Linked DNA regions of Immundisolibacter sp.. The main gene of each other region encodes a partner of the protein of the gene in region 2 in a complex. Links are inferred from orthologs where the notes say so. Each region holds a gene or a part of one and is shown on either strand. Other genes may lie near its edges. The genes, in order: H5U26_RS10845 and H5U26_RS01090.

What was found.
Region 1: the proteins of H5U26_RS01090 (region 2) and H5U26_RS10845 are in contact, whole or in part, in a crystal structure (PDB 5UE9), measured with the Lactococcus lactis proteins. The link is inferred for Immundisolibacter sp. from one-to-one orthologs. Residues at the interface, in WP_023189152.1 of Lactococcus lactis: Leu4, Gln5, Ala47, Ser48, Met49, Leu50, Leu51, Arg52, Arg53, Met95, Leu98, Arg223, Met224, Ala225, Cys226, Ile228, Gly229, Ala230, Cys231, Tyr232, Ala233, Val235, Glu236, His237, Asn243, His244, Ala245, Lys247, Glu250; in WP_025017116.1 of Lactococcus lactis: Gly25, Phe27, Phe29, Glu32, Tyr33, Lys35, Tyr36, Lys48, Phe56, Thr60, Pro61, Arg62, Val63, Ala64, Glu65, Thr66, Ala67, Ser68, Gly69, Met70, Ile74, Gln77, Pro223, Glu251, Phe274, Ala275, Pro277, Phe278.

Annotation. Positions count from the first base shown.
Region 1 is NZ_JACIZD010000009.1:66,028-72,775, forward strand. What follows is about bases 1-2,770. They hold H5U26_RS10845 (dihydroorotate dehydrogenase), read left to right. Parts: upstream 1-804; coding sequence 805-1,737; downstream 1,738-2,770. Other genes in these bases: H5U26_RS10835 (NAD(P)H-dependent glycerol-3-phosphate dehydrogenase), read left to right, coding at 1-209; H5U26_RS10840 (tRNA (cytidine(34)-2'-O)-methyltransferase), read right to left, coding at 319-792; H5U26_RS10850 (ComF family protein), read right to left, coding at 1,743-2,450; bioB (biotin synthase BioB), read left to right, coding at 2,487-2,770. Outside these bases: more of bioB, read left to right, coding at 2,771-3,557; bioF (8-amino-7-oxononanoate synthase), read left to right, coding at 3,554-4,714; malonyl-ACP O-methyltransferase BioC, read left to right, coding at 4,728-5,612; bioD (dethiobiotin synthase), read left to right, coding at 5,609-6,289; H5U26_RS10875 (DUF2244 domain-containing protein), read left to right, coding at 6,440-6,748.
Region 2 is NZ_JACIZD010000001.1:222,854-229,831, forward strand. Bases 2,821-5,820 are described here. They hold H5U26_RS01090 (dihydroorotate dehydrogenase electron transfer subunit), read right to left. Parts: upstream 4,774-5,820; coding sequence 3,868-4,773; downstream 2,821-3,867. Other genes in these bases: phoB (phosphate regulon transcriptional regulator PhoB), read right to left, coding at 2,821-3,054; H5U26_RS01085 (dienelactone hydrolase family protein), read right to left, coding at 3,129-3,812; H5U26_RS01095 (amidohydrolase family protein), read right to left, coding at 4,763-5,820. In the rest of the region: H5U26_RS01070 (putative porin), read right to left, coding at 1-891; phosphate regulon sensor histidine kinase PhoR, read right to left, coding at 1,032-2,360; more of phoB, read right to left, coding at 2,365-2,820; more of H5U26_RS01095, read right to left, coding at 5,821-6,049; H5U26_RS01100 (aspartate carbamoyltransferase catalytic subunit), read right to left, coding at 6,042-6,978.

The DNA.
Region 1 (6,748 bases), on a different replicon or contig from region 2:
CCAGCGGCAAAACGGTCCAGCAGGCGGTGGATTCGCTGGGCCAGGTGGCCGAAGGCGTGGTCACGGCGCGGGGCGTGCAGCGTCTGGCGGCACGGCTGGGCGTCAATATGCCGATCTGCAACGCCGTCTACCGGGTACTTCATGAACAGAAGGACGTGCGTGAGGCCGTGCAGGAACTGCTGGCACGGGAGCCATCGGCCGAGTTGTAGGGAAACGTGAGGGGTTTTTGGCAGGAGCGCCTTTGGGCGCGAAGACCTGCCCCGAGCGCGCCATCAATAACGGCGTTTGTCGTTCGCCAGCGGCACCGCTGACCTCGGTTCAGCCCGACGGACCCTCACCATCGAAGCCCTGCTGGCGCCAGGCCTCGAACACCGCCACCGCCACGGCATTGGAAAGATTCAGGCTGCGGTTGCCGGGCCGCATCGGCAGGCGCAGCACCTGCTCGGCCGGCAGGCGATGCAGCACCTCGGCCGGCAGACCACAGGTCTCGGAGCCGAACAGCAGCGCGTCGCCCGGTCGGTAGGCCACGTCGCTGTACAGCCGCCGGCCGCGGGTGCTGAAGGCCCACAGGCGCGGCGCGGCAAGACCTTGCAGGCAACTTTCCAGATCCGCGTGGCGCTGCACCGTGGCGTACTCGTGGTAGTCCAGCCCGGCGCGGCGCAGGCGCGCATCGTCCGGCTCGAAGCCGAGCGGTTCGACCAGGTGCAGCGCGGCGCCGGTGTTGGCGCACAGCCTTATGATGTTGCCGGTGTTGGGCGGGATTTGCGGTGACAAGAGGATGACGTGGAACACGGGTCAGGCACGATGAGCGATGCGGGGCTGTTGCGGACCGAACTGTGCGGACTGAGTCTGCGCACGCCGCTGGTGCTGCTGTCCGGCTGTGTCGGTTTCGGGCAGGAATATACCCGCGTGGCCGGCTTCAGCCACCGCGACGTGGGCCTGGTGGTGCTCAAGGGCACCACGCTGGAACCACGCCTGGGCAATGCCCCGCACCGCCTGGCCGAGACCCCGGCCGGCATGCTAAACGCCATCGGTCTGCAGAACCCGGGCGCGCGGGCGGTAGTGCGCGACATCCTGCCGCGGCTGGACTTCTCGGGAACCCTGTTCGCGGCCAATGTGTCCGGCGCCACGGTGGAGGAGTACGCGGAAGTCACGCGCATCTTCGACGACTCGCCGGTGGCGGCCATCGAGCTGAACATCTCCTGTCCCAACGTGAAGGCCGGCGGCGTGCAGTTCGGCAACGATCCGCAGATGTCGGCACGCGTGGTGGAGGCTTGTCGAAGAATGACGCGCAAGCCACTGATAACAAAGCTCTCACCAAACCAGACCGACATCGCCGAGAACGCCCGCCGCTGCATCGAGGCCGGTACCGATGCCTTCGCCGCCATCAACACCCTGCAGGGGATGGCAATCGACCTGGGGCAGCGCCGCCCGGTGCTCGGCAACCGCCAGGGCGGTCTGTCCGGTCCGGCCATCAAGCCGATCGCGCTGCTGAAGGTGCGTCAGGTGTACGAGGTCGCGGCAAAGCATGGCGTGCCGATCATCGGCCAGGGCGGGGTCGCCTGTGCCGACGATGCGCTCGAGTTCCTGTTGGCCGGGGCGAGCGCGGTCGGCGTCGGCACGGCGCTGTTCTATGACCCGCTGATCTGTCCGACCATCAACCAGGGCATTGCCGACTACCTGCGTCGGCACGACCATCACAACGTGAGCGCGCTGGTCGGCGCGCTGGCCTGGTAAATCCGTCAGCGGCCGGCCCGGCACAGTGCCCACACGTCGACCCTCGCCACACCGGCGCGCTTGAGGGCCAGCGCCAGCGCGCCGGCCGTGGCGCCGGTGGTCATCACATCGTCCACCACGGCCACGTGGCTCACGGCGGGCGGCTTTTGCACGGCGAACGCACCGCGCACGTTGCGCCGCCGGTCGGCCAGCGCAAGTCCGGTTTGCGGCGCCGTGGCGCGTATGCGCCGGCAGGCGTGGGCGTCGACCGGGATGCCCAGTCGCCGGCCGGCCTCGCGGGCGATGGCCTGCGCCTGGTCGTAGCCGCGCTGGCGCAGGCGCCGGTCGTGCAGCGGCACCGGAATCAACAGTTCGGGCCGTTCCCAGTGTCCGGACTGGGCGGCCTTGGCAAGCAGGGCGCCGGTCAGGCGGGCAAGACCCAGCCGGCGGCCGAACTTGAGGCGCTGCACCAGGCGGTCGAGCGGGGCGGCGTAGTGAAACGCCGCGTGAGCACGGTCCTGCGGTGGCGGGTGACGCAGGCAGCGGCCGCACACGCCGGCCACCGGCAGCGGCTGTGCACAGCGCTCGCAGGCCCGGCCCAGATACGGCAGCTCACCGCGACACGCGTCGCACAGCGGCAGGCGCTCACTGCCGGCTGCGCCGCACAGCGTGCACTGCGGCGGCAGCAGCCAGGCGAGCAGGGCGTCGAGATGTTCGTCAACTTTGGGGTTCATGTCAGGTTGACACAGTGGCGTTCACGGCTATTCTGAATGCCGCCGCCGCGGGCGGCTCGTGTCCTGCACCGTTTCCGGAGTCCGCCCTTGACCGCCATTCGTCACGACTGGACGCGCGCCCAGATTCGCGCCCTGTTCGAGCTGCCGTTCAGCGACCTGCTGCACCGCGCGCAGACCACGCACCGCGCCCATTTCGATCCCAACACCGTGCAGGTCAGCACGCTGCTGAGCATCAAGACCGGCGCCTGTCCGGAGGACTGCGGCTACTGCCCGCAAAGCGCGCACCACGAGGCCGACCTGCAGCGCGAGGCGCTGCTGGACGTGGATGCCGTGGTCGCCGCCGCGCGCGCCGCGCGCGATGCGGGGGCCAGCCGCTTCTGCATGGGCGCCGCCTGGCGCAGCCCGCGCGAGAAGGATTTCGTGCGCGTGCTGGACATGGTGCGGCAGGTCAAGGCGCTGGGCCTCGAGACCTGCGTGACGCTGGGCATGCTCGGTGGCGACCAGGCGCCGCGCCTGAAGGCCGCCGGCCTGGACTACTACAACCACAACCTGGACACCTCGCCCGAGTTCTACGGCCAAATCATCACCACCCGCACCTTCCAGGACCGCCTGGACACCCTGCAGCAGGTGCGCGATGCCGGGCTGAACGTGTGCTGCGGCGGCATCGTCGGCATGGGCGAGGCACGCGAGGACCGGGTCGGCCTGCTCGAATCCCTGGCCACCCTGCCCGAGCACCCGCAAAGCGTGCCGATCAACTATCTGGTGCAGGTGGCCGGCACGCCGCTGGCCGGCACGCCGGCGCTCGAGCCGCTGGAGTTCGTGCGCACCATCGCCGTGGCGCGGATCCTGATGCCGGCCTCGGTGGTGCGCCTGTCGGCCGGCCGCGAGAGCATGGACGACGCCCTGCAGGCGCTGTGTTTCCTGGCCGGTGCCAACTCGATCTTCTACGGCGACAAGCTGCTGACCACCGGCAACCCGGCGGCCGAGCGCGACCGCGCGCTGTTCGCGACACTGGGCATCAACGCCGCGGAGCCGGCCGTGCGCTGCGCCGCGCCAGCCGCGCCGGCAGCCGGTTTGACCGACGTCGCGGTCGCTGCCGGCGGGTGAGCTTCGATCTGGAAGCGGGCCTTGCAGCCCGCCGCGCCGCGGGTCTGTACCGCGAGCGGCGGATTGCGCAGTCGCCGCAGTCGCCGCTTCGCAAATTTCCCGGCGGCGAACTGCTGACCTTCTGCAGCAACGATTACCTGGGTCTTGCCAATCACCCGGCGGTGGCCGCCGCGCTGGTCCGTGGCGCGCAGCAGTGGGGAGTCGGCGCCGGTGCCTCGCACCTGCTGGCCGGCCACACGGCGGCTCACCATGCGCTGGAAGAGGAGCTCGCCGCGGCCGTCGGCCGGCCGCGAGCCTTGCTGTTCTCGACCGGCTACATGGCCAATCTGGGCGTGCTGGGCGCGCTGCTCGACCGCCAGTCGGCGGTGTTCTCGGACCAGCTCAACCACGCCTCGCTGATCGACGCGGCGCGCCTGTGTCAGGCGCGGGTGAGCGTTTATCGGCACGGCGACGCGCCGCATCTGGCCGAGCAGCTGGCGGCCGATGGCGCGCCGCGCCGGCTGGTCATCACCGACGGCGTGTTCAGTATGGATGGCGATCTGGCGCCGCTGGTCGAACTGGCGACCCTGGCGCAGCAGAGCAAGGCCTGGCTGATGGTCGACGACGCGCACGGCTTTGGCGTGCTGGGGCCGGGCGGCGCCGGCAGCGTGGCGCAGGCGGGCCTGGACGGCGCCGCGGTGCCGGTGCTGATGGGCACGCTCGGCAAGGCGCTGGGCTGTTTCGGTGCCTTCGTGGCCGGCAGTGAGGCGTTGATCGAGACGCTGATCCAGCACGCCCGCAGCTATATCTACACCACCGCCCTGCCGCCGGCGCTGGCCGAGGCCACGCGCGCCGCCCTGCGCCTGGCGCGGGTCGAGTCCTGGCGGCGCGAGAAGGTGCAGGCGCTGGTGGCGCGGTTCCGCGCCGGAGCCGGCCAGCTCGGCCTGCCACTGCTCGAATCGACCACGCCCATCCAGCCGCTGATCGCCGGCAGTGCGCAGCGAGCGCTGGCCTGGAGCGCGCACCTGGAGCGGCTCGGCCTGCTGGTGCCGGCGGTGCGCCCGCCCACGGTGCCTGAGGGCACGGCGCGCTTGCGCATCGTGCTCACCGCCGCCCACGAGGAGGCGCAGGTGGATCGCCTGCTGGACGCGCTGGCTGGCTTGCCGGACCGGGCATGAGCGCTGGCGCGCCATGAGTCGCGATGCTGAGGCCGAATTTCGCCTCGACACGCGCCGGGTGCGCCGGGCCTTCGATAGGGTCGCGGCGGGCTACGAGACCCGCGCTGTGCTGCAGCGAACGGTCGAGGCGCATTGCCTCTCGCGGCTGGACCTGGTGCGCCTCGCGCCGCAGTCGATTCTCGATCTGGGCTGCGGGCCGGGGGTCGCCGGACGGGCACTCCTGAAACGCTACCGGGGCGCGCAGGTCACGGGGGTCGACTTTGCCCCGGCCATGCTGCGCGTGGCGCGCCAGCGGCGGCGCTGGTTTTCGGCGCAGCGCTTCGTGTGCGCGGCCGCGCAGGCGCTGCCGCTGGCACCCGACAGCGTGGACCTGGTGTTCAGCAACCTGACCGTGCAGTGGTGCAACGACCCGGCCGCCGTGCTGGCGGAGGTGTGGCGCGTGCTGCGGCCCGGCGGGCTGTTCATGTTCACCAGCCTGGGCCCGGACACGCTCAGGGAGCTGCGCGCGGCCTGGCGGGCGGTGGACGGCGCCACGCACGTGAGTGCCTTCATCGACATGCACGACCTGGGCGATGCGCTGGGCCGCAGTGGCTTCGAACAGCCGGTGCTGGACGTGGAGCGGTTCTGTCTCACCTATGCGGACGTGCGCGCCCTGGCGGTGGACCTGAAATCCATCGGCGCCGGCAACGTCACAGCCGGCCGGCGCCGCCAGCTCACCGGCCGGGCGGCCTGGTCGGCCATGGAAGCGGCTTACGAAGCGTCTCGCAGCGAAGGTCGCCTGCCGGCCACCTACGAGGTGATCTATGCGCACGCCTGGAAGCCGCTGGTGTTACGGCGCCATGATCCGCAGGCACCCCAGCCGCTGAGATTTCATCCGCCGCGTCGTGGGCGCGCATGAGCAGGGGATTTTTCGTCACCGGCACCGACACCGGGGTCGGCAAGACCCGCGTCTCGGCCGGCCTGATCGCGGTGCTGCGCCAGCAGGGTCTGCGCGTGGCCGGAATGAAGCCGGTGGCCAGTGGCTGCGCCGCCACGCCGGCGGGCCTGCGCAATGACGATGCGCTGGCCTTGATCGGCGCGAGCGGTGGCGATTGGCCCTATGAGTGGGTCAATCCCTATGCCTTCGCGCCCCCCATTGCGCCGCATCTGGCGGCGGCGGACGTGGGATCGACGATCCGCTTCGCGGTAATCGAGCAGGCCTTCGGTCAACTGGCCGCGCAGTCCGACTGCGTCGTCGTGGAAGGCGTCGGCGGCTGGCGGGTGCCGCTCGGGCCGGACGGCGATGTGGCGGATCTGGCCATGGGCCTGCAGCTGCCGGTGGTACTGGTGGTCGGCCTGCGGCTGGGCTGCCTGAATCATGCCGCCCTGACGGCGGCCGACATCCGCCGTTGTGGTCTGCCACTGGCCGGCTGGGTGGGGAATGCGATCGAGACCGGTTTTGAGCGCCTGGATGACAACCTGAAGGCCCTGGGCGACAGCCTGGCGGCACCCTGTCTGGGCGTGCTCCGCCACGCTGCCGCGGCCACGCCGGCCAGCGTCGCCCGGGATTTGCGCGCGCCGCCGATTGGTTCCTGATGCCTGTGAACGAGCCACCTTCCAGGCCGCTTCGGCTTGTCAGGGGGTAGCGGCCGCGGGTAGTATTCGCGCGGCTTTTTGTCGCAGGTGCGCTACGCATTCCAGCGGCGGCGCGGGTTACCCGCCCGGACGGTGCAGCAGGAGGTGGCGGTGGCGCTGCGCATGCAGCAGACGCGGGACGGCACTTGGCGTTTCGAGCTGCTTCCGAACCGATCCAGCTCCTGGACGCAGACCAGGCGCTTTCTGATGGTGATCGCGCTGCTCGATGGCCTGATCGCCCTGCTGTTTGCCTGGCAGGGTCTGTGGCTGGTTTTGCCCTTCAGCGGGCTTGAGGTGGCGGCCCTCGGGGCTGGCCTGTATTGCTGCTCGCGGGCCACGTATCGGCGCGAGCTGATTCTGGTTGAGGGGGAACGGGTCGTCGTGTTGCGCGGCGGTGAACGGGTCGAGTGTCGCGACGAG
Region 2 (6,978 bases):
GGCCTCGTACAGGCGGAACTCGTCGGTGGTGTTGCCGTTCACGCGCAGCGCGGTGCTGTCTTCATCGTTGTCGTAGGCATAGACGCTGCCGCCAAGGGTGACCTTGAAGCTGTCACCCGGGAAAAGGCGCGTGCCGACCTGGCCGGCGTACAGGCGCAGGTCGTGCTCGAACTGCACGCCCTCGCCGTCGATGTTGTCCTGCAGCACGTAGTAGCCGGCGCTGCCAAACACCTCCGTGCCGCCGAACAGGCGCTTGTAGGTGACGGCGCCACCCTCGGGGTTGATGTCGCCGTCCCAGATGACGTCGCCCATGCTCACCCACGGCTGCTTCATCTTGCCGCCCAACACCTTCAGGCCCGGCACCTGCAGCGGGTGATAGTCGATGTAGGCCAGATCCAGCCACAGATCCTTCTTGTTGAAGTAATCGTTCATATCCTGGTTGGTGGAGCGGGCGTCCTTGCCGCCGCCGGAGGCGATCTGGATGCCGGCCTCGACCTCGGGATTGACCTGCGTGAAGGCGCCGAGGCGGGCGCGGATGCGCTGGCGGTCCCTGTCACGGCCGTTGTCGGGCTCGTCCTCGATGTGGATGTTCTCGTAGCGCACGCGCACGTCGCCCTTGAGCTGGGTGTTCATGGCCCAGGCGAGCTTCTGCTGCAGCGCGGTCATCTCTTCCGACTTGACCTGCTTGCTGGCGGTGCGCTCGGCGGCTTTCGTCTCGCGCGCCAGATCGGCGGACAGTTCGGCGTGCTGGGCTGCGGTGATCGAGCCGTTGGCCAGCAGCATGTCGAGCAGCTTGGCATCGACCGCCGCATGGGCCGGGACGACGGCGGCGAGCAACAGGCCGCCGCACAGGCGTGCGGTGCGGGCAGTGGCAAGACGCGTGTGACGCATGTTCGAAATCTCCCTGTGCGAGGCGGGCGGCGCACTCGCCACCCTGCGGAAGCCGGCCCGTCAGGGGTCCGGCCGAGACGACCGGCACGCTGCCGGCTCGAGAAGCCGCGCAAGTGTCACAGTGATCTATGACAAACAAGTTACAGATGGGGTGCGTTCGTTACAGCGGGGCCGGTGGCCACGCGCCGGCTCAGCGCAGGCGCAAACACGCAGCTGAAGGTGCTGCCCTGACCCACCTGGCTGCGGATGCGCAGTTCGGCCTCGTGCCGTGCCAGGGCATGCTTGACGATGGCCAGACCCAGGCCGGTGCCGCCCTTGGCCCGTGAGCGGCTGGCGTCGACCCGGTAGAAGCGCTCCGACAAACGCGGCAGGTGCTCGGCGGCGATGCCCTCGCCGTTGTCCTGCACCTCCAGCACCGGTCGGTCGTCCTGCAGCCGCCAGCGAATGGTGATCGTGCTACCGTCGGGCGTGTGCTGCACGGCGTTGCCGACCAGGTTGGAGAAGGCGCTGCGCAGCTCGGATTCGTTGCCGCGCAGCCACAGGCCCGGGTCGGCGTCGATGTCTATCCGGTGCCGTCGGCTGCCGCTGAGCGCGATCGCCTCGCTGCGGATCAGCTGCAGCAGGTTCGGAACGTTGACGTCGCTGTCCGCGCTGTGGCCGCCGTCACCTTCCAGCTGCGCCAGCATCAGCATGTCGTCGATGATGCGCTGCATGCGCAGCGTCTGCTGGGTCATCAGGTCGAACGGGCGGCGCCAGCGTTCGGGCACTGCCGCACCGTCCCGCGCCAGCGTCTCCAGGAAGCCATAAACCACCGTCAGGGGGGTGCGCAGCTCGTGCGAGGCGTTGGCGACGAAGTCCCGCCGGACTTGTTCCAGTCGCCGCACCTGCGTGACGTCGCGCACCACCAGCAGCCGGCGGCCCTGGCCGAAGCTGACGATCTGGGCGTGCAGCATGAGGTCGTCGCCCTGCGGCGCCGGGAACTCCATGCCGGCCGCGCGCTCGCCCTCGCCGCTGAAATACCGTGCAAAGGCCGGGTGGCGCACGACATTGGTGATGCGCTGGCCAAGGTCGCGCGGCGTGCGCAGGCCCAGCAGGCGCTGCGCGGCCTCGTTGCACCAGTCGATGCGGCCATCCTCGCCCAGCAACACGGCCGCATCGGGCAGGGCGGCGCTGGACTCCTCGAAGCGCTGCACGATCTGCGCAAGACGGCGCTGGGCGGCCGTCGCTTCGCGCCGTGACCGGTGCAGGCGCTCGAACAGCTCGCCCCACAGGCCCACCGACTCGGGCGTGTCCGCATCGCTGCCCAGACGGGCCATCAGGCGCAGGATGTTGCGAATGTGCCAGGCGATGTAGATCAAAAGACCCAGGCCGGCACCGGTGCCGGCATCGCCCGCCATCCAGCCCAGCAGCGCACCACCGGCCAGCAGCCCGCCGCCGAGGGCGGTCTCGGCCACCGCGCCGCGAATCACCGGCTCAGTCTTTGGCGGACAGCCGGTAGCCGGCTCCGCGCACGGTCTGGATCAGCCGGTCCTTGCCGGCCGGCAACAGTGCCTCGCGCAGGCGCCGTACGTGCACGTCCACGGTGCGTTCCTCGATATACACATTGCGACCCCACACCTGGTCGATGAGCTGGCCGCGACTGTATACCCGGTCCGGGTGGCCCATCAGGAACTGCAGCAGGCGAAACTCGGTCGGGCCGACTTTCAGTTCACCGTCACCGTGCAGCACGCGGTGACCCACCGGGTCCAGCCGCAGTCCGTCCACGGCCAGCTCCTCGCCGGCCGCATGCGGTGCGGCGCGGCGCAGCACGGCCTTGATGCGCGCGGCCAGTTCGCGCGGCGAGAAGGGTTTGGTGATGTAGTCGTCGGCCCCGGCATCCAGGCCGGTGACCACGTCGGCTTCCTGCGTGCGGGCAGTCAGCATGATGACCGGGATGTCTCGGGTAGCGGCGTCGCGCTTGAGCTCGCGCGCGAACTCGATGCCGCTCTGGCCGGGCAGCATCCAGTCCAGCACCACCAGGTCGGGATTGCTGTCCGCGACTAGGGCACGGGCGCGGCGCACGTCGCCGGCCACATCGCAGCGGTAGCCGCTGTCGGCCAGCGCGAAGGTGAGCATCTCGCAGATGGCCGGCTCGTCTTCGACGATGAGGATGCGTATAGGCATGGATGCCCGCCTGGTCTATCGAGGCGCGTATTGGGCGATAGCATTGTTTCAGTTCGGCGACAGGCCGTAACAATTCAGCCCAGGTGCCGGCGCAGGAAATCCAGGCTGCGCTGCCAGGCCAGACTGGCCGCCGCCGCGTCGTAGCTGGCGCGCTGGTCGCAGTTGAAGCCGTGATCGGCCGGGTACACGTGCACTTCCGTTTCCTTCAGTCCGGCGATGGCGGCGCGCAGCTTGTCGACGTCCGTCATGGGTATGAAATGGTCTTTCTCGCCGAAGTGAAACTGGATCGGGCAGCGGATGTTGCCGGCCTCGTCCAGGAAGTTGGCGATGCCGCCGCCGTAGTAGGCCACCGCCGCGTCCGGCTGCAGGTTGGCCGCGCTGCGGTAGGCCAGCAGGCCGCCCATGCAGAAGCCCAGCACCGCCACCTTGCCGCCGTGGGCGCGACAATCGGCGATGCAGGCATCGATGTCGGCCAGCGCCTTGGTGTGGTCGAGCGCCTGCATCAGCTCGAAGCCGCGACCGAAGTCGGCCTGCTCGTAGCCCAGCTGCACGCCCGGCTCACTGCGGTGGAACAGATCCGGCGCCAGGGCGTTGAAGCCGGCCGCTGCAAGGCGGTCGCACACCGAACGGATGTGACTGTTGACCCCAAAAATCTCCTGGATGACGACCACGCTGCCGGCCGGCTTGCCGGAGGCGGTGGCCAGGTAAGCCGAAAACTGGCCGTCGCTGGTTTTGAGGGTGACATCTTTGCCGGGCATGGGGCTGCTCCTGTGATGTAAAGGTTGATTCGCCGGGCGGGCCGCGGCGAGCGGCTCAGGCGCCGGCGGTGTAAAGGTCCGGATAGACCGCTGCGGCATCGAACACCGGTCCGTCCACACAGACCCGCGCCATGGCCGGTCCATCGGGCGTCGCCAGTTCGACCACGCAACCTGCGCAGCCGCCCACGCCGCAGGCCATATGCTCTTCCAGGCACAGCTGCGCCGGCAACCCATAGCGGGCGGCCACCGCCGCGGCGGCGCGCAGCATGGGCGTCGGGCCGCAGGCGGCGATCTGGGTTTGCGCCAGCACATCCGCGCCAAGGGTCGCCAGATAGGCGTCGGCCAGTTCCGTGACGTGGCCCTCGTAGCAACCGGGAAAGCCCTGCCCGGATGCCAGGCGGCTGGGAATGCCCCAGTCCTCGGCCAGCGGCAGGGCGGCGATGATGCCCCGCGGCATGCCGTCCACCAGCATGGCCGACGGGCGCGGCTGGAACGGAAACGCCACTTCGGAGCCCAGCAGCAGCAGCGGCTGCCAGGGCACCGGATTGGGTGAGCGCAAGGTCTGCGCCAGGAACAGCATCGGCGGCATGCCGACGCCACCGCCGATGGCGAGCACCCGCGGCCGCGTCGGATCGGGGCGAAACGGCCTGCCGATCGGCCCCAGCACGCTGATCGCCTCGCCGCGCTGGCGCGTCGCCAGCTGCCGGGTGCCGACGCCGACCGCCTTGTACAGCAGCTCGATCTGCCCGCTGTGCACCGTGGCACGCAGAATCGACAGCGGCCGGCGCATCGGCAGGTCCGGCCCGCAGCGCAGGTGCACGAACTGCCCCGGCCGGGCGCGCGCGGCGATGCCCGGCGCCGTCAGGCGCAGCAGGTAATGGCCGCCCGGCAGCGCCTCGTTGGCGTCGACGATGGCGTCCTGCAGCAGGATGCTGCCCGGCGCGCCGGCCTCACCGGCCATCGGCGGGCTCCTGCAAGCGATAGACGGCCTGCCCGCCCAGCAGCGTCAGCAGCACCCGGCCGCGCAGCGTCCGTCCCCACACCGGCGTGCACTGCGCGCCGCTGTGCCAGGTGCTGGCATCCACCGTCCAGGCGCGACCCGGGTCCACCACGCACAGGTCGGCCAGGGCCCCAACCGCCAGGCGCCCGCCGTCGCCCAGCACCGCCGCCGGGCCGCTTGTGACGGCCGCCAGGGCCCGCGGCAGGGGCAGCCCGCCGCCCTGCACCAGGTCCAGGATCAGCGGCAGCAAGGCCTCGAAGCCGGCCACGCCGGCGGCGCAACGGGCGAACGGCTGGCGCTTGGCCTCGCCATCGTACGGCCGGTGGTCGGAGCAGACGGCATCCAGCGTGCCGTCGGCCAGCGCCTCGCGCAGCGCCGCCCGGTCGCCGGCCTCACGCAGCGGCGGGCGCAGGTGAAAGGCCGGGTCGTAGGCGCCGATGTCCAGGTCCGTGTAGTGCAGGTTCCAGATCGGCGTGTCGGCCGTCACCGGCAGGCCGGCGCCCTTGGCGGCGCGCAACAACGCCACGCCGGCCGCGCTCGACAGGCCGTGCAGGTGGATGCGCGTGTCGCAAGTGGTGGCCAGCGCCAGGGCCAGCGACAGCGCCGCCACCTCGGCGGCAACCGGAATGCCGGTCAGGCCAAGCTGCGCGCTGACCGCGCCCTCGTGCATGCAGCCGCCGGCGGCAAGCTGCGCGTCCTCGGCATCGACCACCACCGTCAGATCGTGCCCGCGCGCATATTCGAAAGCCCGGCGCAGCACGCGCGCGCCGATGGGCTGGCCACCCTGGCCGACCAGCCGGCAGCCGGCGCGCCGCAGCAGGCCAAGCTCGGCCAGTTGCTCGCCGCAAAGGCCCGCCGTCAGCGCGCCGATCGGCGCCAGGCGCAGCAGGCCGAGCGCCCGCGCGCCGTCGCGCAGGCGGCCGATGACGGCCGGGCTGTCCAGGCCCGCATCCACGCGCGGCGCAACGGCAAGCTGGGTGATGCCGCCGGCCGCCGCGGCCAGCAGCTCGCCGCGTGACAGCGCATCCGGGCTGCCGACCTGGCCGGACAGGTCCACCAGCCCGGGCAGCACCCAATGTCCGGCGACGTCGATGATCTGCCCGCGCGCGCTGTCCGGCGCCGCGCCAAGGCCGATGATGCGCCCGCCCTCGATGTGCACGTCCAGCTGCGCGTCGGTGCCGCTGGCCGGGTTGATGACCCGCCCGCCGCGCAAGGTCAGGCGCGTGGTCTCAGGCATCGGTGTCCGCTCCCCGGCCGGCGGTCTGCGCCAGCACCGCCATGCGGATGGCGATGCCGTTGGTGACCTGCGGCAGGATCAGCGAGCGCCCGCCGTCGGCCACCGCGGAGGCGATCTCGACGCCGCGGTTGATCGGGCCGGGGTGCATCACCAGTGCGTCGGGTTTGGCCACCGTGAGCGCCGTTTCGGTGAGTCCGTACAGCTCGAAATACTCGCGATCGGACGGCACGAAGCCGCCGGCCATGCGCTCGCGCTGCAGGCGCAGCATCATCACCACGTCGACGTCGGCCAGGCCCTCGCGCGGGTCGTGACAGACCCGCGCCCCCAGTTGCGCCAGGCGCTGCGGCACCAGCGTGGCCGGGCCGACCAGGCGGATGTCGCTGACGCCCAGCAGGTGCAAACCGGCCAGCTGCGAGCGGGCCACGCGCGAGTGCAGCACGTCGCCGACGATGGCCACCTTCAGGCCGGCCAGGCTGCCGCGGCGTTGGCGGATCGTGTACAGGTCCAGCAGCGCCTGCGTCGGGTGCGCATGGCAGCCGTCGCCGGCATTGACCACCGCCACCTGCGGCGCCACGTTACGGGCGATCAGGTGCGCCGCGCCGCTGTCGGCGTGGCGCACCACGAAGGCGTCGGTCTGCATGGCCTGCAGGTTGGCGATGGTGTCGAGCAGGCTCTCGCCCTTGGAGGTGGACGAGGCCGGCACGTCCAGCGTCACCACGTCGGCCGACAGCCGCTTGGCGGCGATCTCGAAGGTGGTGCGGGTACGGGTCGAGGCCTCGAAGAACAGCAGCACCACGGTCTTGCCGCGCAGCAGCGGCACGTTCTTGACGCTGCGCGCGCCAACCTCGACCAGCGAGTCGGCCAGCGTGAACAGCTCCTCCAGCGTCTCGCGGCGCAGGCCCTCCAGCGTCAGCAGATGGCGCAGGCGG